3 regions of the Kitasatospora nipponensis genome follow, and region 3 is predicted to be linked to each of the others. Evidence: riboswitches for the same ligand, from Rfam matches in the RefSeq annotation. Region 3 holds a riboswitch; each other region holds the start of a gene.
What was found. A riboswitch is a leader RNA that binds a small molecule or an ion and turns the genes downstream of it on or off. The one in region 3 is predicted to bind cyclic di-AMP.
Positions count from the first base shown of each region.

Region 1 (6,666 bases), on a different contig from region 3:
CACCGGTGCGGCCCTGGCCGTTGATCCTGACGTCGTGACGTGTACGCTCGCCCCCCGCTACGACGCGGTGAAGACCGCGCGTGACTTCGCCAGGACCACCCTGCAGGACTGGGGTCTGGGCGACCTCTTCGACGATGTGGCCCTGGTGGCCTCGGAGTTGGTGACCAACGCACTGCGGCACGCGATAGGCCAGCCGACCACGGCCGACCTGCCTGGCCTGCCGGGATCGGGGCGCCAGCCCTTCCCCGTCCAGGGCGGCCCCGGGCGCGGCCAGGACACCCGCGCGCAGCAGGGCGGCAGCCGGCTCCCGATCCGCATCAGCCTGGTCCACCGGGCACCCCAACTGGTCTGCGCGGTCAGCGATCCGAGCAGCGAGGGCCCGGTCACCCGGGAGGCCGACTTCGTCGCCGAGTCCGGTCGCGGACTCCATCTGGTGGACTCCTTCAGCCAGTCCTGGGGCTGGCACCCGCTGGCCGGTGCGGGCAAGGTGGTCTGGGCGCTCTTCGAGGCGGACGAACCGTCGCAGGGCGCGAGCCGGCTGGCGATCGACTCCTCGACCGCCGGGCGCCACCGGCGCTCCGCCTAGGCGCCCACCGCCGTGCACCGAACGCCGCGCCCGTGCGCGGCGTTTCGTTGTGTCCGGGGCCGGTACGGCGCGAAGCGGCGCGACGCGGACCCGCTCGACCGGGATCCGCACGACCGGCACCCGCGTGACGGGGATCCGCACGGCGCGGGCCGGCGCGACGCGGGCCGGCGCGACGCGGGCCGGCGCGGGTGGGCCCGTCGGGGCCGGGAACCGTGGCCGGACATGTCGAACGCCGTCGCGGCACTGACTCCCACGACGGCGCGTACAGGGGCCGCCCGCCCCACCGGGCGACCGGGCGGGCGATCAACCCGCCAGGTGGTCGAACTCCCCGTCCTTCACGCCGAGAAGCAACGCGGTTATCTCGTCGCGCGTGTAGATGAGTGCGGGACCGTCCGGGAACCGCGAGTTGCGCATCGCCACGGCGCCGTCCGGCAGGGCGGCGAGCTCCACGCAGTTCCCCTTGGAGTTGCTGTGCCGACTCTTCTGCCAGACCACGTCTTCGAGGTCGGTAGCCGCCATCCCGTTGTACATGTGGTGCATAGAAATCTCCCAAGAGCCTGGAGTGCTCGAACTGCTCGGCGCCCGACCGCTCCCGGCCGCCGGCCGCCTCCGGCTCGCGCGGGCAGGACAGATGCCTTACTTGTCGTGATGATAACGCTAATGCACGTGCATCGGCATGTGAGTTTGCGCGTGCATCCTCCCGAGGCCGGCGTGACGTTTCCCGCCACCCATGGGCGGATTGACGGTACGTAAGAGGACATATCACCGCGATTCGACCCGCCCGCCGCCCACTGACCGGCCCTGATGAGTGCCGGGCGAGCGCCGGCGGACCCGGCGTCGACCGCTTCGGTTGATCAACTTCGCAACGGTTCCCTCACGCTCCGTCACCTGACTGGGAGTGAGCGGGGAGTTTCGCGCCGGTTGTCCGGGTTGCGCGAGCGGGCGCGTGGGAGCGCGCACGGCGCGGTCGACCCGGTCCGGTGCGAAGGCCGCAGGTGGGGGGTGGGAGCCCCGTCGGGGCAGCCGGATGCGGAGCGATCGCGCGAATGTCCTACGATCTCCGCCATGAGCACTGCAGCCATCCCGGGCGCACCACTGCCCGTCCGCACGCCAGGCTCCCGCGCGCGGGGGCGCCATCGTCGGCCCGACCGGTCCGAGCTGCCGGCCGGCGCGCCGGGGCTCGTGCTCGCCGTGCCCGCCGAGGCGACGCCCGAGACGCTCCGTCTGGTCGACGAGATCCTCTCGATGGTCCGCGGCGAGCAGCCGGGGGTCGAGGTCGCCGCCGGCTGGCTGTCCGGCCCCGCCGAGCCCACCGGCGCCTCCGACGACGAGGGCCACGGCACCTCCGAGGAGGACCGGGCCGCCGACGGCACCTCCGACGAGGGCCGGTACGGGACGGGCCGGCCCGAGCCCGCCGCGCCGAGCGTGGCGCAGCTGGTGCTGGGCGCGGTCGAGGCCGGCCTGTCGGCGCCGGTCGTGGTCCCGCTGCTGTTCGGCCCGCACGAGTTCCTGACGGTCCTGCACAAGCTGTCCGCCGAGACCGGCGCCGTGGTCACCGACGTGCTGGGCCCGCACCCGCTGCTGGCCGAGGCCGTCCACGTGCGGCTCTCCGAGGCCGGACTGGCCCGGGCCGACCGGGCCCGGCTCTTCGCCATCACCACCGCCGCCGACGGCGTGGTGCTGACCACCGTGGGCGGTGAGGAGGCCGCGGCCGCGGCCGGGATCACCGGCGTGCTGCTGGCCGCCCGGCTGGCCGTCCCGGTGGTCGCCGCCGCACTCGACGTGCCCGGCTCGGTGGCCGCCGCCGTGGAGCACCTGCGCGCCACCGGCTCGCAGCGCCCGGCGCTGGCCCCGCTGGTGATCGGCCCCGAGGCGCCGGCCGAGCTGCTGGCCGAGGCGGGCGCGCAGACCGGCTGCCCGGCCGCCGAGGCCGTCGGCGCGTACTCGACGATCGGTCAGCTGATCGCCGGCCACTACCTGACCGCGCTGGTCCCGCTGATCGACGCGCAGGTGCTGGCCGCCCAGGCCGAGGCCGCGGCCCAGGCGCAGGCCGACGACGCGGGCGAGTGACCCCCCGACCCCGGGGTCTCCGGATCCCGGGGCCTGCTGGTCCGGTCGACGCCGGGCCGCATTCCCACCCGGCAGGCTCCCCATCCGTTGAACGGGTGGGGAGCCTGCCGCGTACAGAGGGGAGAGGCACCGGCCCCGCGGGCCCCCGCCCCCGCCCCCCCCGCCGCCCCCCGCACCGGCCCGCACCGCGCCGGTCCCCCCGTTGCAGGGTCAGGCCGTCAGGCGGGCGGTCGCCGGCGCACCGGGGGGCAGGTCGACGGTGGGCACGCTGGGCCCGACCGCGGGGGTCGCGGGCGGGGTGGCGCCGCCGGGCGCGAGGTTGCGGGTGGTGCTCTGCCCGGCGGGGCGCAGCAGCAGGCCGGTCGGCGCCGGGGCCGCGGGGTCGAGCCAGATCGCCTGGCCGTCGCCGAGGTCGCAGTCGAGCACCGCCAGGTCGTCCGGCGCGCCGTCGCGGGTGGCGGCGGCGGCCACCGCGGCCCGGCGATAGCCCGTCAGCCGGCTGCGGCTCACCGTGACCTGCTCCCCCGCCAGGACGTGACGCGCCGTCGCCACCGCGTAGTCGCTCTGCCCGGCGGCGTCGATCAGGAGCCCGTCGAAGGTGGTGCCGCGGTCGCGGCCCAGCGCGTGGATCAGCACGCCCCCGGCGGCGTTGCCGTGCAGCACGGCGGCCCGGTAGTCGAAGTCGTTGAGGTAGGCGCCGTGTTCGATGCCCCAGCCGCCGTTGTGGTAGCCGACGAAGCCGGTGACGGTGTGCTGCTGCTGGGCGTTGAGCCAGACGAAGATGCCGTCCTGCAGGTTGTTGTGGGCCAGGCAGCGCTCGAAGGTCCAGACGCCCTCGCTGTTCTCCGGCCACTCGTAGCCGCTCGCGCCGGTGGCGCCCTGCACGCCGACGGCCACGCAGTCGCGCACCGAGCCGCCGCGGCCGGCGCCGAGGCTGAAGCCGGTGAGGCGGTAGGCCCGCGGGTTGGGGTCGAGGACGGCGCGCGAGGCGACGCAGCCCTCGTAGACCAGGTCGTCGGAGGGGACCTGCGGGGTGCGGGTGTCCACCGGGCCGTCCCACCAGTAGGCGTCCTCCCAGGTGTCGTGGCTGACGCAGGCCCGGAAGGCGATGCCGTGGCTGGCGTGCGGGACGAAGGCGTGGTTGCCGGCGTCGCGGACCACCACGCCCTCCACCACGGTGCCGCGCGAGCTGTCGCCCAACTGGTGGAAGTGCAGCGCGTACCGGCCCAGCACCGGCGCGGTGACGGGGGTGTCCCCCTGCGCGGAGCGCCAGGTCTCGCCGGTCGCCGTGCGCGGCCCGAGCCAGCGCAGCGCGGCGTGCCGCAGGTCGCAGGGACGCGAGCTGGTGAGGTGGACGTGGGCGCGGCCCTGGGCGGTGCCCTCGATCCGTACGCTGCGGGTCAGGTTGAGCACCTCGGCGCCGAGCGCGGCGCCGCCGACGGTGACCAGCGGGTGCGGGTGCTCCAGCGGCGCGTCCAGCGTGACGGTGGCCCCCTGGACGGCGCGCACGGTGCGCAGGTCGTAGTGCTCGCTGAAGCCGTCCCGGTCGGGCGGCTCGGTGGGGGCCAGGGCGAGCTCGTCGCCGGGCAGCCAGCCGGCCGGGGCGGCGGCCAGCGTGACGGTGCCGTCGCCGGCTTCCAGCGGGCCGGCCGCGCGGGCCCAGGCGGTCTTCGCCGCGCCGTCCAGGCGCAGGTAGCCGGCGCCGGTGACCCACAGGCCGGTGTCGCTCGCCAGCACGGTCATGGCGCCGCCCTGGAAGCGCCGCTCGTCGACCGCGGGGAAGCGCAGGCAGTGGGTGTGCTCGCCGCCCGGGGCGAGCAGCAGGGCGCCGCGGACCTCGACGTTGCCGGTCGACTGCAGGGTCAGGTCGCGGTCGGCGGCGAAGCTGAGCGAGCCGCCGGGCTCGATCAGCAGGCCGGCGACGGTGGCGTCGGTGTCCAGCTCGACGTGGTCGGTGATCCGCACGGTCCGGTCCGGACCCGGGGGCGCGCCGCCCCAGCCGGCCGGGTCGGACCAGCGGCGCGGTGGCGCGCCGGCCGGCTGCGGTGACGGACCGCCGGGTGGGCCGGCGTGGCCCCCGGTCCGGCCTGACGCGCCACCAGATGTGGTGATATGACGCAAATCGGGCATTTTACCCAGCAGGGCGGCCCCGCCCAGGGCCCCCGCCACCGTCCCGGCGGCGAGCCAGCCCAGGATCCGCCGTCGCGCCGGATCCGCAACTCGGCGCGGCGGCGGACCCGGGTCCTTGGTCCCGTCGGCGGGCCACTCGGGCCCCTGCGACCGCGTGCGCTCGTCCATGATCGGGCCGCCTCCCCCCGGACGGGACGTCAGGTCCGCGTCCTCCTGAAGGATAGGCAATTGCCCTGTCGATGCGGGCCGTTGCCGAAATCCGACCGAAGGTAACCGGGGGCGGGCGCCGACACCCTTTCAGATGATCTCCCCGGTCGATCTTGAAGGTTCCGCAAAGGCGGTGTGATGAGCATCACAGCTGTTTGCGGATTCAACTTAACTCTGTCTAACGTGCTCCCCGTTCGTGGTCACACGGACCAAGCGCAGCCGGACGCCGAGTCCTGCCACCGGGCGTGCTTGCACTGCGGAACGCACCACGGCAGGAGCGGGGGAACCAGGTAAGCCGCCCCGGGCAGCCGGTCTTCGGACCGGCCGATCCGGAGCTAGGGGTGAAGCCGCGCTCAGCGCGGCCGGGCAACTCCAGCCCGAATCCGACAGCTCACCTCGTAGGCGTAGGAGAGGAACGCGTCTTCATGCTGCCCACCACTGGCACCCGTACGTCCCGCACCACCCGCCGTGTGATCGCCGCGACCGGCCTGGTCGGCCTCGGCCTCAGCCTCCCCTGCATCACCGCCACCACCGCCTCGGCTGCCACGGTCTCCACCTGGGACAAGGTCGCGCAGTGCGAGAGCTCCGGTGACTGGAGCATCAACACCGGCAACGGCTTCTACGGCGGCCTGCAGTTCACCGCCTCCACCTGGGCCGCGTACGGCGGCACCCAGTACGCCCCGCAGGCCAACCAGGCCACCAAGGACCAGCAGATCGCCGTCGCCGAGAAGGTGCTGGCCGACCAGGGCCCCGGCGCCTGGCCCGTCTGCTCCATCCAGGCCGGCCTGACCAAGGGCGGCCCCGCCCCGGCGATCAACCCCGGCGGTTCCTCGGCCTCCACCTCGACCGCTCCCAGCGCCCCCGCGCCGAGCGCCCCGGCCCCCAGCGCCCCCAGCGCCCCCGCGCAGAGCACCCCCGCGCAGGGCTCGGACGCCGGCAAGAGCTGGAGCCACGGCAACTGGAACCACGGCGCGCAGGGCGACCAGAGCTACACCGTGGTCGCCGGCGACTGGCTCTCCAACATCGCCAAGGCCCACCACGTGCAGGGTGGCTGGCAGAAGCTGTACGAGCTCAACAAGTCGGTCCTGACCCAGGGTCCGGACACCATCTACCCGGGTGAGCGCCTCTCGCTCGGCACCTGGTCGCAGGCGCAGGCCCCGGCCGCCGACCAGAGCGCCCCCAGCAGCGCCCCCGCCGCCCCCGTCAAGGCCGCCACCACCGCGGCCACCACCGCGGCGCCCGCGCCCGCCCAGGCCGCCTCCGGCAGCATGGCCAAGGCGATCGCCTTCGCCGAGTCCAAGGTCGGCCAGGCGTACGTCTACGGCGGCACCGGCAACGGTGGCTGGGACTGCTCGGGCCTGACCCAGGCCGCGATGGCCCAGGCCGGCATCTCCATCCCGCGGGTGGCCGCCGACCAGGCCGCCGCCAGCACCCACGTGTCGCTGTCCAACCTGCAGCCGGGCGACCTGCTCTTCTGGTCGAACAACGGCAGCAACTCGGGCGTCTACCACGTCGCCCTGTACATCGGCGACGGCCGCATGGTCGAGGCCGCCAACCCGAGCGCGGGCGTCAAGTACGAGACCCTCGCCAACTACGCGCCGGACTTCGCCGGCCGGGTCTGATCCCCGACCGCTCCCGCACGGCGGGCCCCCCCCCCCCCCCCGGGGGGGCCC
Region 1 is NZ_BAAALF010000121.1:4,549-11,214, forward strand. It holds gene ABD323_RS27165 (ATP-binding protein) at 1-586, shown strand, start outside; gene ABD323_RS27170 (DUF397 domain-containing protein) at 890-1,126, opposite strand; gene ABD323_RS27175 (sirohydrochlorin chelatase family protein) at 1,652-2,656, shown strand; gene ABD323_RS27180 (hypothetical protein) at 2,867-4,621, opposite strand; cyclic di-AMP (ydaO/yuaA leader) riboswitch at 5,239-5,411, shown strand; gene ABD323_RS27185 (transglycosylase family protein) at 5,419-6,615, shown strand.
Region 1: it holds a riboswitch for cyclic di-AMP, as region 3 does, so the genes downstream of both, ABD323_RS27185 (transglycosylase family protein) here and ABD323_RS21790 (C40 family peptidase) in region 3, are expected to answer to the same signal.

Region 2 (6,666 bases), on a different contig from region 3:
ACCTTCTTCGACTGCCTGCACGACATGGGCGACCCGGGCAGCGCGCTGCAGCACGCGCAGGAGGCGCTGGCCCCGGACGGCGCCTGCATGATCGTCGAGCCCAACGTCTCGGCCGACGTGCGGGAGAACGCCAACCCGATCGGCCGCGCGGTGGTCTCCGCCTCGGTCGCGGTCTGCCTGCCCTCCGCGCTCGCCCAGCAGGGCCCGCAGGCGATGGGCAACCACGCCGGTGAGGACGCCATGCGCCACCTCGCCGACGACGCCGGACTGCACCACTGGCGGCTGGCCGCCGAGAGCCCGGTCAACCGGGTGTACGCGGCCAGCCGGTAGCCGGCCCGTGGATCGTCCGTAGAACGTCCCTTCCGCAGACCGCCTCCCTTGGGCCGGGGCGGTGCCGCAGGGCCGGGTTTGTCGGGGCCCGGCTTGACCCGGCCTCCCCGACGGCGCACGCTCCAAGAGTGGCTCCGTCCGGGGAGGCCGGGTTGCGGCGTATCTGCGCCGTGATCGACCTGCTGCTCGACGCCGTCGACGAGGAGACGCTCCTCCCGGCGCTGTTCCCCACACTGCTGCGCGCCGTGCCGGGGGACAGCCTCACCTGGTCCACCCGCACCCCCGCCGGCCGCTTCCCGCTGCACTCGCCAGCCACCCTCTACACCCCCGACGCGGTGGCCGGCTTCTACCGCCACGCGGCCCAGGACTCGTTATTCCGCCACACCGACACCGGCACCGGCATCCCGCTGCGCCGCTCCGACCTGCAGTCGCGCACCGAGTACCACCGGCTGGGCACCTACCGCGAGGCGCTGCGCGCGGTGGACGCCGAGTACCAGCTGGCGATGGCCTTCCCGGCCGGCTGGGCGCGCACCGGGCGGCGCACGGTCTGCGTGGCGATCAGCCGCGGCGGCAGCGACTTCACCGACGCCGACCTGGAGGCCGCGGTGCTGCTGCGGGCCCGGCTGACGCACGCGCTGGACCGGCTGGCCCCGCCGCAGCGGCTGCCGCACTCGGTGACCGCCCGGGAGGCCGCGGTGCTGGACCTGCTCGCCCGCGGGCTGACCGACCAGCAGATCGGCCGACGCCTGGAGGTCTCGGCCCGCACGGTGGACAAGCACCTGGAGCACGCCTACGCCAAGCTGCGGGTGCACAGCCGGGTGGAGGCCGCGGCGCTGTGGCGGGCGGCGGCGGCGGTCGACGCGCGGTAGCAGCGCGGTGGCGCGGTGGCAGGGGAGGTGGGGGTGGACCCGTGGGGCGCATGTGAGTTCTGTGACAGGGCGTTGTCAATGATCTTGGGGTCTGCCTACCCTGCAGATCGTTCGTCGTCCACCGGCGGGCCCTGTCGCCGGGACGCCGAGTCCTGCCCGCCCGTCGGCCGGAACCACAGCATCGCACCGGGCAGGAGCGGGGGACCCACGGTAGTGCCACGACCCCGCGCGCGCCGACCGCCCCTCGGGCCCGGCGCGCAGCACACGCGGAGTCCTGGCTAGGGGTGAAGCCGTCCTCACCGACGGCCGGGCCACCTTGCGGCCCGAACCCGACAGCTCACCTCGCAGGCGTCGCAAGAGGACTCCCCATGATCCCTTCCGCCAAGCCTGCCCGTCTCGGTCTGGTCGCCGGAGCGCTCGGTCTGCTCGCCGCCCCCGTCGTCGGCCAGGCCCACGCCTTCGCCTCGACCACGACCGCGCCCAGGGTCACCCAGGACCGGCTGACGCCCACCACCGCCACCGCCGGCGCCGCGACCACCGCCTCGCTGACCCTGCACGCCAGCTCCTGCTTCACCGCGAAGACGGTGGGCGTGGGCGTGCGCGACGCGGCCGGCGCCAACCTCGACTTCCCCGGCTCGCTGAGCAACGCGCGGATCTGCCCCGGCGGGCTCTCGCTGACCACCGGCGCCCGCACGCTGGCGGCCGGCAGCTACAGCACCTTCGGCTTCTACCAGGACCTGGCCGGCGCCTGGCACAACCTCCCCGCGCAGACCCTGACGGTCGGCACGGGCGGCAGCACGACCCCGGCCCCGAAGCCCACCCCCACGCCGACTCCCACCCCCACCCCGACGCCGACCCCGGCCCCCGCGCCCGGCGGTTCGCCCGTCGCCGGCAAGAACCTGACCTGGTCCGACGAGTTCAACGGCCCGCTCGACGGCTCGCGCTGGAACAGCTCCACCACCAGCTCGTTCAAGTACGGCACGCACAACCCGGACGACAACAAGCTGGACTGGCTCACCCCCTCCGACGTCGCCGTCGCCGGTGGCACGGCCACCTTCACCGCCCAGCCCAGCAGTCACACCCTGGAGAACGGCAAGCAGGCCTGGACCACCGGCCTGCTGACCACCGAGGGCACCAGCCAGGGCTTCAAGGTCAAGACCGGCGACTACGCCGAGACCCGGGTGCAGCTGCCCGGCGCGGCCGGTGCCTGGCCGGCGCTGTGGACCTGGCAGAACGGTGGCAACGAGATCGACTCCTTCGAGTACCACCCGGACAACCCGAACCTGCTGGAGCTGACCAACCACGTCAACGCCGCGCAGAAGTACTACACCGACGCCAACGCGATCAAGCCCGGCCAGTGGGTCACCATCGGCACGTACTACGGCGCGAACTCGGTCGACTACTACGTCAACGGGGCCAAGGTCTTCTCGGACAACACCGGGGTCGGCGCCAACTGGTCGGCCTACCTGATCCTCAACCTGTCCATCGGCGCCGGCGCCTACCACCCGGCGCCCAGCGGCACCGCGCCGATCAGCTTCGCCGCGGACTACGTGCGGGTCTACCGCTGACCCTTTCCGGGACGAGCCTCCTTCGGACCAGATGAGCGCGGGCGCCGCGGCGCCCGCGCTCACCGCGTTCCGGTGACCTCGATCGTGAACGAGCCCGTGTTGTTCGCCGGGTTCGGGTCGCCGGCGCCGGTCACCAGCACCTCGCCGCGCAGCCTCCCGCGCGCCGAGGCGGCCAGTTGCACCGGCACCAGCGCGGTCGCGCTGCGCAGCGCCGGCAGACCGGCGCCGAAGGAGCAGCGCACCTCGCTGCCGGCCGCCAGCACCGCGCAGCCGGCCGGGAAGTACGGTCCCACCGCCCTGGCTCCCGGCGGCAGCAGCACGGTCACCACGAAGGCCCCCGCCGGCCCCGGCCCGCCGTTGGCCACGAAGGCGAGCACGGTGGTGCGGCCGATCCCCGGCGCCGGGTCGGGATCGAGCGGCACCACCTGGAGGTCGGCGCCGGTGGCGCCCCAGGCGGCGGGGGCGGGCACCGCGGCGAGCAGGGCGGCGGTCAGCAGCGGAACGATCGGCAGTCGCATGCGATCACTCTAAGCCTCGCCGAACTCACCCGCGGTGACCGACCTCCGTCCCGTCAGGGCGCCAGCACCGCGCCGAGGCGCTCGGCGATCTCGCGCATCACCGGGACCAGGGCGGAGTCACCGGTCTGCTCCTCCAGCGCGCGGATCCGGGCCTCGGGGCCGCTCACCGACAGGGCGGTGGGGGTGGGTGCGCCGGGGACGGCAACCGCGATGCAGCGCACGCCGATCTCCTGCTCCTGGTCGTCGACGACGTAGCCCGCCGCGCGGGCGGCGGCCAGTTGGGCGAGCAGCTCGTCCGGGTCGGTCAGGGTGAACTCGGTGTGCGCCGGCAGCTGGTGGGGGCCGAGTACGGCGCGGGCCTCGTCCTCGGGCAACTGCGCGAGCAGCGCCTTGCCGACGCCCGTGCAGTGCGGCTGCACCCGGCGGCCGACCTCGGTGAACATCCGCATCGAGCGGCGCGACTGCACCTGTCCGACGTAGACCACCTCGCCGCCCTCCAGGACGGCCAGGTTGGCGGTCTCGCCGGTGGCCTCCATCAGCTCCGCCAGGTAGGGGCGGGCCCAGCTGCCGAGCAGTCGCCCGGCGGTCTCGCCCAGCCGGATCAGGCGCGGACCCAGGGTGTAGCGGCGCGCGGTGTCCTGGCGGACATATCCCTGCTGTGCGAGGGTACGAACCAGCCGGTGGATGGTGGGCATCGGAAGGCCCGAGGTGGTGGACAGCTCGCTGAGGGTGGCGATCCCGCCGGAGTCGGCGAGTGCCTCCAGGAGCTGGAAGGCGCGCTCGACCGACTGCACGCCGCCACTGCTGCGGTCGGAGCCTGTCGGTGCTGCGGCAGGAGTGCTGGCCACCGGCGTTCCCTTTGCTGTCGGGGGAGGAGTAGAGTCCCAGCGATCTACTCAACAAACCGTTGAAATTCTGTATCGCGGAAACTAGTCTCCACCTTACAGAATCGAACTCGCCGGTAGGTGGGTTCAGATCGGGGAAGTTCCCACCGGAGCTCCCCTCAACAGGCTCAACCGTCCAAGGAGTGTCCTGCCCATGGCTACAGATCAGGGACCCGCCGGCGCCGCCCCCGCCGCTCCGGTCGTCACTGTCGCCGGACCGCGCGTCCCCCGTGCGGAGGAGGTGCTCACCCCCGAGGCGGTCGCCTTCGTCGTCGGCCTCCACCGCGCCTTCGAAGGCCGCCGGCAGGAACTCCTCGCCCGCCGCCGGGTGCGCCGCGCCGAGATCGCCCAGGCCGGCACCCTCGACTTCCTGCCCGAGACCGCCGCGGTGCGGGCCGGCGACTGGACGGTGGCCCCCGCGCCGCGGGCCCTGCAGGACCGCCGGGTGGAGATCACCGGTCCCACCGACCGCAAGATGGTCGTCAACGCGCTCAACTCCGGCGCCAAGGTCTGGCTGGCCGACTTCGAGGACGCCACCTCGCCCACCTGGCACTCGGTGGTCAGTGGCCAGGTCAACCTGATCGACGCCTTCGAGGGCCGGATCGACTTCACCTCCGAGCAGGGCAAGGAGTACCACCTGCGCCCCGCCGCGGAGCTCGCCACCGTGGTGGTCCGCCCGCGCGGCTGGCACCTGGACGAGAGCCACCTGCTGGTGGACGGCGTGCCGGTGGCCGGCGCGTTCTTCGACTTCGGCCTCTACTTCTTCCACAACGCGGTGCGGCTGCTCGCCAAGGGTCCCGAGGACCCCAACTCCGGGCCGTACTTCTACCTCCCCAAGACCGAGAGCCACCTCGAGGCCCGGCTGTGGAACGACGTCTTCACCCACGCCCAGCGCCAGTTGGGCATCGAGCACGGCACCATCCGGGCCACCGTGCTGATCGAGACGATCACCGCCGCCTTCGAGATGGAGGAGATCCTCCACGAGCTGCGCGAGCACGCCGCCGGGCTCAACGCCGGCCGCTGGGACTACCTCTTCTCGATCGTCAAGAACTTCCGCGACGCCGGTGAGCGCTACATCCTGCCGGACCGCAACAGTGTGGGCATGACCTCGCCGTTCATGGCCGCCTACGCCCGCCTGCTGGTGCAGACCTGTCACCGGCGCGGCGCGCACGCCATCGGCGGCATGGCGGCCTTCATCCCCTCCCGCAAGGACCCCGAGGTCAACGCCGCCGCGCTGGAGAAGGTGCGGGCGGACAAGGACCGGGAGGCCGCCGGCGGCTTCGACGGCTCCTGGGTGGCGCACCCCGACCTCGTCCCGGTGGCCCGCGCCAGCTTCGACGCGGTGCTGGGCGATCGCCCCAACCAGAAGGAGAACCCGGGCTCCGCCGAGGTGGTGACGGCCGCCCAGCTGCTGGACATCGCCGGCGCCGGCGGCTCCTGCACCGAGGCCGGCCTGCGGAACGCGGTCGCGGTGGGCCTGCGCTACAGCGAGGCCTGGCTGCGCGGACTCGGCGCGGTGGGCATCTTCAACATGATGGAGGACGCGGCCACCGCCGAGATCTCCCGCTCGCAGATCTGGCAGTGGATCCACAACGGCGTGGTGCTCGCGGACACCGGCGAGAAGGCCACCGCCGAGCTGGCCCGCCGCCTGGTCGCCGAGGAACTGACCACGATCCGTGCGGAGTCGGGGGACGAGGCGTACGCGGCCGGCCGGTGGGCCGAGGCGCGCGAACTCTTCGAGCAGGTCTCGCTCGCGGAGGACTTCGTCGACTTCCTGACGCTGCCAGGCTACGCACGGCTCGGCTGAGCCCGTACTGCCGTTTCGTACGGTCCACCGCGGCGAACTGTCCCCGGTGGACCGTACGCGTTCGCGCCGCTCGCGCTAACGACCGGCCGCGCTGTCGACCGGCCGCCGAGCGCCGGCCGACGGCTGCGGGGCCGCCGGGTCGCGGGGCGGGGTGCGCAGGACCAGGACGGTGACCAGCAGGGCCAGCACGGTGATGGCGGTGGCACCGGTGAAGGCGGCGTCCAGGCCGCGGACCAGGTGGTGCACCGGGTCGCCGGAGCCGTGCCGGCCGGCGGTGCCGTAGACGGTGACCAGCACGGCCAGGCCCACCGTGCCGCCGGTCCACTGCAGGGTCTGCAGCAGCCCGGCCGCGGCGCCCGACTCGGCGGCGCCGACACCGGTCAGCACCAGCGCGCTCATCGGCATGAAGCTGAACCCGGCGCCCAGTCCCAGCACCAGCATCGGCCCGAGCAGCGAGGTCAGGAAGCCGCCGTCGGCCCGCAGTTGGGTGAGCCACAGGCCGGCCACGGTGAGCAGCACGGCGCCGGCCACCAGCACCGGGCGCGGTCCGAAGCGGGCCAGCGCCCGCGGGGCCAGACGCACCGCGGTGAACATCGACAGGGTCAGCGGCAGGAAGGCGAAGCCGGCGCGCAGCGGGGAGTAGCCGAGCGCGTTCTGCACGAAGAGGGTGAGGAAGAAGAAGGCCGGCAG
Region 2 is NZ_BAAALF010000041.1:1,791-8,456, forward strand. It holds gene ABD323_RS14420 (class I SAM-dependent methyltransferase) at 1-330, shown strand, start outside; gene ABD323_RS14425 (LuxR C-terminal-related transcriptional regulator) at 483-1,199, shown strand; cyclic di-AMP (ydaO/yuaA leader) riboswitch at 1,450-1,548, shown strand; gene ABD323_RS14430 (glycoside hydrolase family 16 protein) at 1,568-2,767, shown strand; gene ABD323_RS14435 (hypothetical protein) at 2,827-3,285, opposite strand; gene ABD323_RS14440 (IclR family transcriptional regulator) at 3,339-4,133, opposite strand; gene aceB (malate synthase A) at 4,324-5,976, shown strand; gene ABD323_RS14450 (MFS transporter) at 6,052-6,666, opposite strand, start outside.
Region 2: it holds a riboswitch for cyclic di-AMP, as region 3 does, so the genes downstream of both, ABD323_RS14430 (glycoside hydrolase family 16 protein) here and ABD323_RS21790 (C40 family peptidase) in region 3, are expected to answer to the same signal.

Region 3 (6,666 bases):
GTTGCGGTCCGGCCGGGTGGGCATCCCCTGCGCCCCGCCGGCCGTTATCGCCAGCGCGGTGGTCGCGGCGGCGGTGACCGCCAGGACCCGGGCCAGCCGTCCGACGGTGCCCGATCGGCCGGCCGAAGCATGCGGAGAACGGCCCGGGGGAACCGGGCGTTGCGCCATCGCCATGGCTGACGACTCCAATCGCCGTGAGAACGGAGGTCCGGAGCGGAGATCCGAGCGCAGACGTTAGCGAGTCGTGGCAAGGTAGTCCAAACCCTTGCCTATACGAATATTTGATCCCCAATCGGACATCTCAGCGACCGGGGAACGCCGAAGGCCCGGCTCCCGCAGGGGAACCGGGCCTTCTCGCGCGGACGTCAGGGGCGCACGATGGCCGAGATGGCCATCACCGTCGCGGACTCGTAGCGGACCACCGCGCCCGTGTGCGGGGCGTGGATGATCTGGCCACCACCGACGTACAGGCCGACGTGGCTCTGGTCGCTGAAGTAGATGATCAGGTCGCCGGGCTGGGCGTTGGCGATGTTGGTGCCGATCGAGTTGCCGGCCGAGGCCTGCGCCTGCGAGGTGCGCGGCAGCGAGACGCCGGCCTGCGCGTAAGCCCACTGGGTGAGCCCGGAGCAGTCGAAGGCGGAGGGACCGGTCGCACCGTAGGAGTACGGCGAGCCCAGCTTGCTGACCGCGGCGGCGATCGCGGCGCCCCCCGCCGAGTTGCCGGCGGCCGGGGCGGCCGGCGCCTGCGCGGCCGGGGTGCTCGGCGCGCCGAGGTTGGTACGGGTGTTGCTGCGCGAGGCGGTGGCCTGCGAGTCCGTGGCGGACTTCGCGTCGGCGGCCGCCTTGGCGTCGGCGGCGGCCTTCTCGGCTGCGGCCTTGGCGTCCGCGGCGGCCTTCGCCTCGGCGGCGGCTATCGCCTGACGCTGCTGCTCGGTCAGCGAGTTGAGGAGGGCCTGGGCCTTGGCCAGCTTGGCCTGGACGTCGTCCTTGGCCGCCTTGAGCTGCTGCGTGGTGGTGTCCAGCTCGGCGAGCTTGCCCTGCGCCTCGGTCTTGTCCTGGTCGAGCTTGCGCTGCTGCACCTGGAGCTGCTTGAGCGTCTGGGCCTGGGTGCTGTTCAGCTGGTTCAGCGAGCCGGCCTGGTTCAGGAATCCGTCCGGGCTGGAGTTGAGCATCAGCTGCACGGTCGGCGAGATGCCGTTGTTGGCGTACTGGTCGGCGGCCACCTGCGCCAGGCCGCTCTGCAGGTTCGTCACCTGGTCCTGCTGGCGGGCCACCTGGTCCTGCAGCTCACCGACCTGCTTCTGCAGGGCCTGCTGCTTGTCCTGCGCGCCGAGGTAGCTCTGACTCGCCGACTCGGCCTGCGCGTTGAGGTCGTCGACCTGCGACTTGACCTGGTCGATGGTGGGCGTCGGATCGGCGTGCGCAGCCCCCTGTCCGGAGAGAGCCACTGCGGTGGCGGCCGCGGCGGTCAGGATCGACGCGCGGGTACGGCCGACGGGCTTGGGACGACGATGGGACGCCACGAATCCTTCTTCCTTCGACCGCCTACCGGGTGAGCTGACGGGTTCGGGCCGGAAGAGACGCCCTACGACGCCTCACCGGCCCCCTGGCCGACTCTGGCGCCGATTCACCCCGAGGGAACGTGGTTCCCCGGCTCCGGTCCGCAGCACCCCCTGGGGGCTTCCCCATCGGACAGTCAACTGTCCGCGCTGCTTTCCAGACTCGGCGGTAACCCCCGCTGCCACCCGGGTCGGGTGATCACCGTCGCGGTGGTCCGGGTCATGACCCTAGTAACTGATCCGTGATCCGTTCAAATCCTTGTCGGAAAAAACGTCGAACTTTGACTCTGCGTGGTAGAGATGTCACGCCCTGCCGATCTTCCGGGGCGCGTGCCGTGACCCAGGTCACCTCGTGGGGGTCCCTGGCCGCCCGTCAGGAAATGTCCGAATCGGCCGGGTTGTACCGAAAGTTGGCGCAATGAGCCGCCGGCACACCCGGTGCCGCGACGATCCGTCAGACCCGGCGGATGGTGTTGATCGACCCGATCGAGGTGGCCTGGGCGATCCGGACCACGTCGCCGGTGTGCGGGGCGTGCACCACCTGGCCGTTGCCGATGTACATGCCCACGTGGTGCATGTCGCCGCCGTAGATCACCAGGTCGCCCGGCTGGGCGTCGGCCAGGCTCACGCCGGTGCCGATGTGGCCCTGCTCCTGCGAGGTGCGCGGCAGCGAGACGCCGGCCTGCGCGTAGGCCCACTGCATCAGACCCGAGCAGTCGAAGGTGCCCGGGCCGGTGGCGCCCCAGACGTACGCGTGGCCCAGCTTGCTCAGCGCGGCGGTGACCGCGGCGCCCGCGTAGCCGGAGACCGGCGGCAGGGTGGTCAGGTCGACCCGGGTGTCGCTGCGCGAGGCGCGGTCGGCCGCCTGCAGCGCGGCGCGGTCGGCGGCGCTCAGCGAGTTGAGCAGCTTCTGCGCGGCCGCCAGCTTGGACTGCACGTCCGCCTTGGCGTCGTTCAGCTCCTTGGTGGAGCGGTCGAGCTCGGCGAGCGTGTCGGCGGCTTCCTTCTTCTCCTGGTCGAGCTTGCGCTGCTCGCCCTGCAGGGCCTTGAGCGCGTCCGTCTCCGTGGAGGTGGCCTGCGCCATGCTGGACGCCTGGTCCAGGTAGCCCTTGGGGTTGGAGTTGAGCATCAGCACCACGGCGGGGTCGATCCCGCCGTTGCGGTACTGGTCGCCGGCCACCGCCGCCAGCCCGGACTGCAGCTGGGTCACCTGGTCCTGACCGCGCGCCACCTCGTCCTGCAGCTGGGCGGCCTGCGCCCGCAGCTGGTCCCCGCGCTCCTTGAGACCGTTGTACTTCTCGGAGGCGGCTTCCTGCTGGTTGTTCAGGTCGTCGATCTGGGCCTTGACGTCTTCCTTGCTGGGCTTGGGATCGGCCCACGCGCCGGTCTGCGCGGACAGCGCGACCGCGGTGGCCGCAGCCGCGGTGAGCACGGTGACTCGAGTGCGGCTCGGCTGCTTGGGACGGCGGTGGGACGCCAAGGGACTGCTCCTTCTTCTGCCGGTCTCACCCGATCGGATGAGTGACCGGAAAAATAGGTTTGACGCCAGACCCTAGTGAAGATCACATCTTTGCGCCACTCCCCTGCCGCCATGAACTACCTTCGGCGGAGCGGCTTTCACCGACCCTTCACGCCGCGCGCGCCGGTCAGGTGCGAGCCAGCCGCTTCAGCAGCAGGACCGAGGCCACCGGGCGGGCGCCCGCCTTGCGCACGCCGTCGGCCACCTCCCGGTCCGCCGAGACCACCACCACCGGGCGCCCCTGCGGCTCGGCGCGGACCAACTGGCGGATCAGTTCGTCCGCGGTCTGTCCGGTCCGGCTGAACCGCACCCGCACCCCGCGCGGCGGCGCCATGATCACCGGCACGTCCAGGTCCTGCCCGTCGAAGACACAGGTCACCTCGGCCTGGGTGCGCTGGGCCAGCATCGCCAGACCGCCCAGCAGCCGCAGCCGCTGCTGCTCCAGCGGCAGGGTCGGGTAGCCGGTCTTGGTCACGTTGTAGCCGTCCACCACCAGGTGCACCTGAGGGATCGCCAGCAGCTGGTCGAGCAGCGCCGGGTCGTCCTCGGCCAACCCGCGCCGGGCCACGTCGTGCGGCGAGGCCGAACCGGGGACCACCGCGTCCACCAGGTCGGCCGGGTGCAGCTGGGTGACCGGCAGCGCCAGCTCGCGCTGCAGGCCCTGGGCCGACTGCAGCACGGTGTCCAGGAGCAGCCGCAGCCGCATGTCCTCCACGCTGCGCCCCTCGCGGACCGAGCGGCGGCTGGTCTCCAGCGCCGCCTCCAGCTCGGTCACCCGGTGCTTGAGCCGGCGGTTCTCACTCTCGGTGACGCCGCGCTCGGTGGCCGCGGCCGCCGCGGCCGCGTCCAGCTCGGCCGCCAGCTTGCGGCTCTCGGCCTGCGCCCGGCGGGTGTCGCTCTCCAGGCTGCGCAGCTTCTTGCGCAGCGTCTCCAGCTCCTTGCGGGACCCCTCGCCCTCGGCCCGCTGCCGCTCCAGGTCGTGGCGGGCGGCCGCCCACACCCCGGCCAGCTCCTCCTGGAGCTTCTCCACCAGCCGGGCCGCCTCGGCCGCGGCGTCCTCGGCGCCGGCCCGTTGGGCCTGCTCACCGGCCTCGGTGACCAGCTGCGCCCAGCCGCGCGGGCGCAGCAGGTAGGCGGCGGCGGCCACGTCCAACGGCTCGGCGGCCCCCGGGACCTGGCCGGCCTCCAGGGCCTTGACCAGGTCGGGCTGGCCCAGCCGCAGCCGGTCCGCTATCCGCAGCCGGAAGACCGGCTCGGCCTCCAGCGCGGCCGCCAGCGCGGTGCCGGCGTACTTGGCGCGCCGGGCCGGGGTGAACTTGGCGTACGGGCGCAGCGTGGTGGGCAGCTCGGTGACCGGCAGGCCACCGAGCGCGTCGGCGGCCAGGCCCACCACCCGGCGGCGCACGCCCTCCGGCAGCGGCCGGTCCAGCTGCTCGCCGGCGCCGGGCTCCTCGTCGAGCCGCCCGTCACCGTCGGCCGGCCCCTGGTCACCGGCCGGCCCGTCGTCCTCGGGCCGCCCGTCCCCGGGCTGCTCCGCGGCGTCCGGTCCAGGCGCGCCCAGCCCGTCGGGGCCGGGCTCGTCGACGGCGACAGCGGGCGGCTGCCCCTGCGGCTCAGCGGCCTCCCTCGCTGCGTCCATCGCGTCCTCGGCTCCGATCCTGGTCTGCGGGGCATCCCGGCCGGCGTCCGGCCACCCCTGACTCACCGCTCTGTGCAATTGTCTCGTGCGCGGCGTCCCGGGGACACCACGCCACTCGCCGGCACGCGTCGCCTCACCGCGCCGGCGCGACGCTCACCGCGCGGTCTCGGCGCCGTCGCCGCTCTCGGTGACCGCGGCGGCGTCCGCGTCCGGCCGGGCCACCAGCTCGACCTGGTCGACCGCGTTGCACCAGCGGCAGCGCACCGACTCCAGGGTCTCGGCCAGCACCTCGGTCTCCTCCACCGTCGGCTCGCCCGCCAGGTCCAGGTGCACGTACTCGACCACCCGCGAGGAGCGGGTCACGTCGAAGCGCGTCAGGTTGCCGCACAGGGTGCAGCGCCAGCGGGTCTCGGCGGTGGGCGCGGGGACGGTCATGAGGCGGGGTCCTCTTCTCTGGTCCGGGGTCCGGGCCGCTGCTGTGGCCAGGCCCCAAGCCTAGGCCCTGGGGCTGTGACACCCTCCACCGGATACCGGTTCCCACCTGCGCCGGGGCCGCTCGAACGCGCGCGCGGTAACCCGGTCGCAGCACAGCGCGGTGTCGCGGCCGGCCCGGCGCGGAATGGATCGGCGCATGACGATCCAGCAGCAGTCGCCGGCCGGCCCGGACACCGCCCCGCGGCCCGGCGGCGCCCCGGCCCCCCTGGTCAGCTACCTGCTGATCGTCGTCAACTGCCTGGTCTTCCTGGCCGGCCCGGACGGCGTCAACCCCTCCTACGGGGCGAGCACCGCGCAGCGGGCCTGCGCGGCGCAGCGCTACCAGCAGCGGTGGGGCGCGGTCCCCGCCGAGCTGCTGAGCGACCGTCCGCTGACCGCGGCGCAGCTGGCCCGGACGGCCCCCGCGGTGGCCGACTGCCCGGCCCGCGCCACGCCCGGCAAGATCCCGGTCCTGTCGGTGCTCAGCTCGCTCTTCGTGCACGGCGGCTGGCTGCACCTGCTCGGCAACATGCTCTTCCTCTATGTCTTCGGTCCCGGGCTGGAGGAGCGCCTGGGCCGGTTCCGCTTCCTCGGCTGCTACCTGGCGCTGGGCGCACTGGCCGCCTACGGCTACGCGCTCACGACCGCCGGCGGCGCCCAGGCGCTGCGGCCGCTGGTCGGCGCCTCCGGCGCGATCTCCGCGGTGCTCGGCGGCTACCTGCGGCTCTACCCCAGGGCCCGGGTCACCGCGCTGGTCCCGATGCTGCTCTTCCTGCCGCTGCGGCTGCCGGCCTGGCTGGTGCTCGGCCTCTGGTTCGCCGTCCAGTGGTGGTCGGCCGGCCAGGCCGCTCCGGGGGTGGCCTACCTGGCCCACGTAATCGGCTTCGCGGCGGGGTACCTGACGGTCTGGGCCGCCGCGGCCCGCGGCCGCCTGCCCGCCCGCCCCGACTCGGCGGCTGCCGGTGGCGCCGCCGGGCGCTGAGCCGGCCGGCACCCGCTGCCCCGCCTCCCCTCCACCAGTACGGTGGTCCCGACGTCCCCCGGCCCCAGGAGCCCCGCCATGATCACCGCCATCGTGCTCATCAAGACCAGCGTCGACCGGATCCCCGAGATCGCCGAGGCGATCGCCGCCATCGACGGGGTGAGCGAGGTCTACTCGGTGACCGGCGGCTACGACCTGGTGGCGATGGTGCGGGTGCGCCGGCACGACGACCTGGCCGACGTGATCCCCGGCCGCCTCAACAAGGTGCCGGGCGTCGAGCACACCGAGACCCAGATCGCCTTCCGCACCTACTCGCAGCACGACCTCGAAGCCGCCTTCGCGCTGGGCCTGGACGGCTGAGGGGCGGGCGGCCCACCACGGGCCGGCCGCCCCCGCCCGCCGCGTCAGCGCCGGGTGTCCGCCACGCAGCGCCCGCCCTCGTTGCGGTAGCTCCAACGCGCCCCGTCGGTGACCAGCTCGCGCACCGCGGTCA
Region 3 is NZ_BAAALF010000080.1:27,828-34,493, reverse strand. It holds gene ABD323_RS21795 (C40 family peptidase) at 1-174, opposite strand, end outside; gene ABD323_RS21790 (C40 family peptidase) at 366-1,523, opposite strand; cyclic di-AMP (ydaO/yuaA leader) riboswitch at 1,527-1,679, opposite strand; gene ABD323_RS21785 (C40 family peptidase) at 2,014-3,039, opposite strand; gene ABD323_RS21780 (NYN domain-containing protein) at 3,206-4,717, opposite strand; gene ABD323_RS21775 (hypothetical protein) at 4,871-5,152, opposite strand; gene ABD323_RS21770 (rhomboid family intramembrane serine protease) at 5,349-6,173, shown strand; gene ABD323_RS21765 (Lrp/AsnC family transcriptional regulator) at 6,252-6,533, shown strand; gene ABD323_RS21760 (aminotransferase class V-fold PLP-dependent enzyme) at 6,578-6,666, opposite strand, start outside.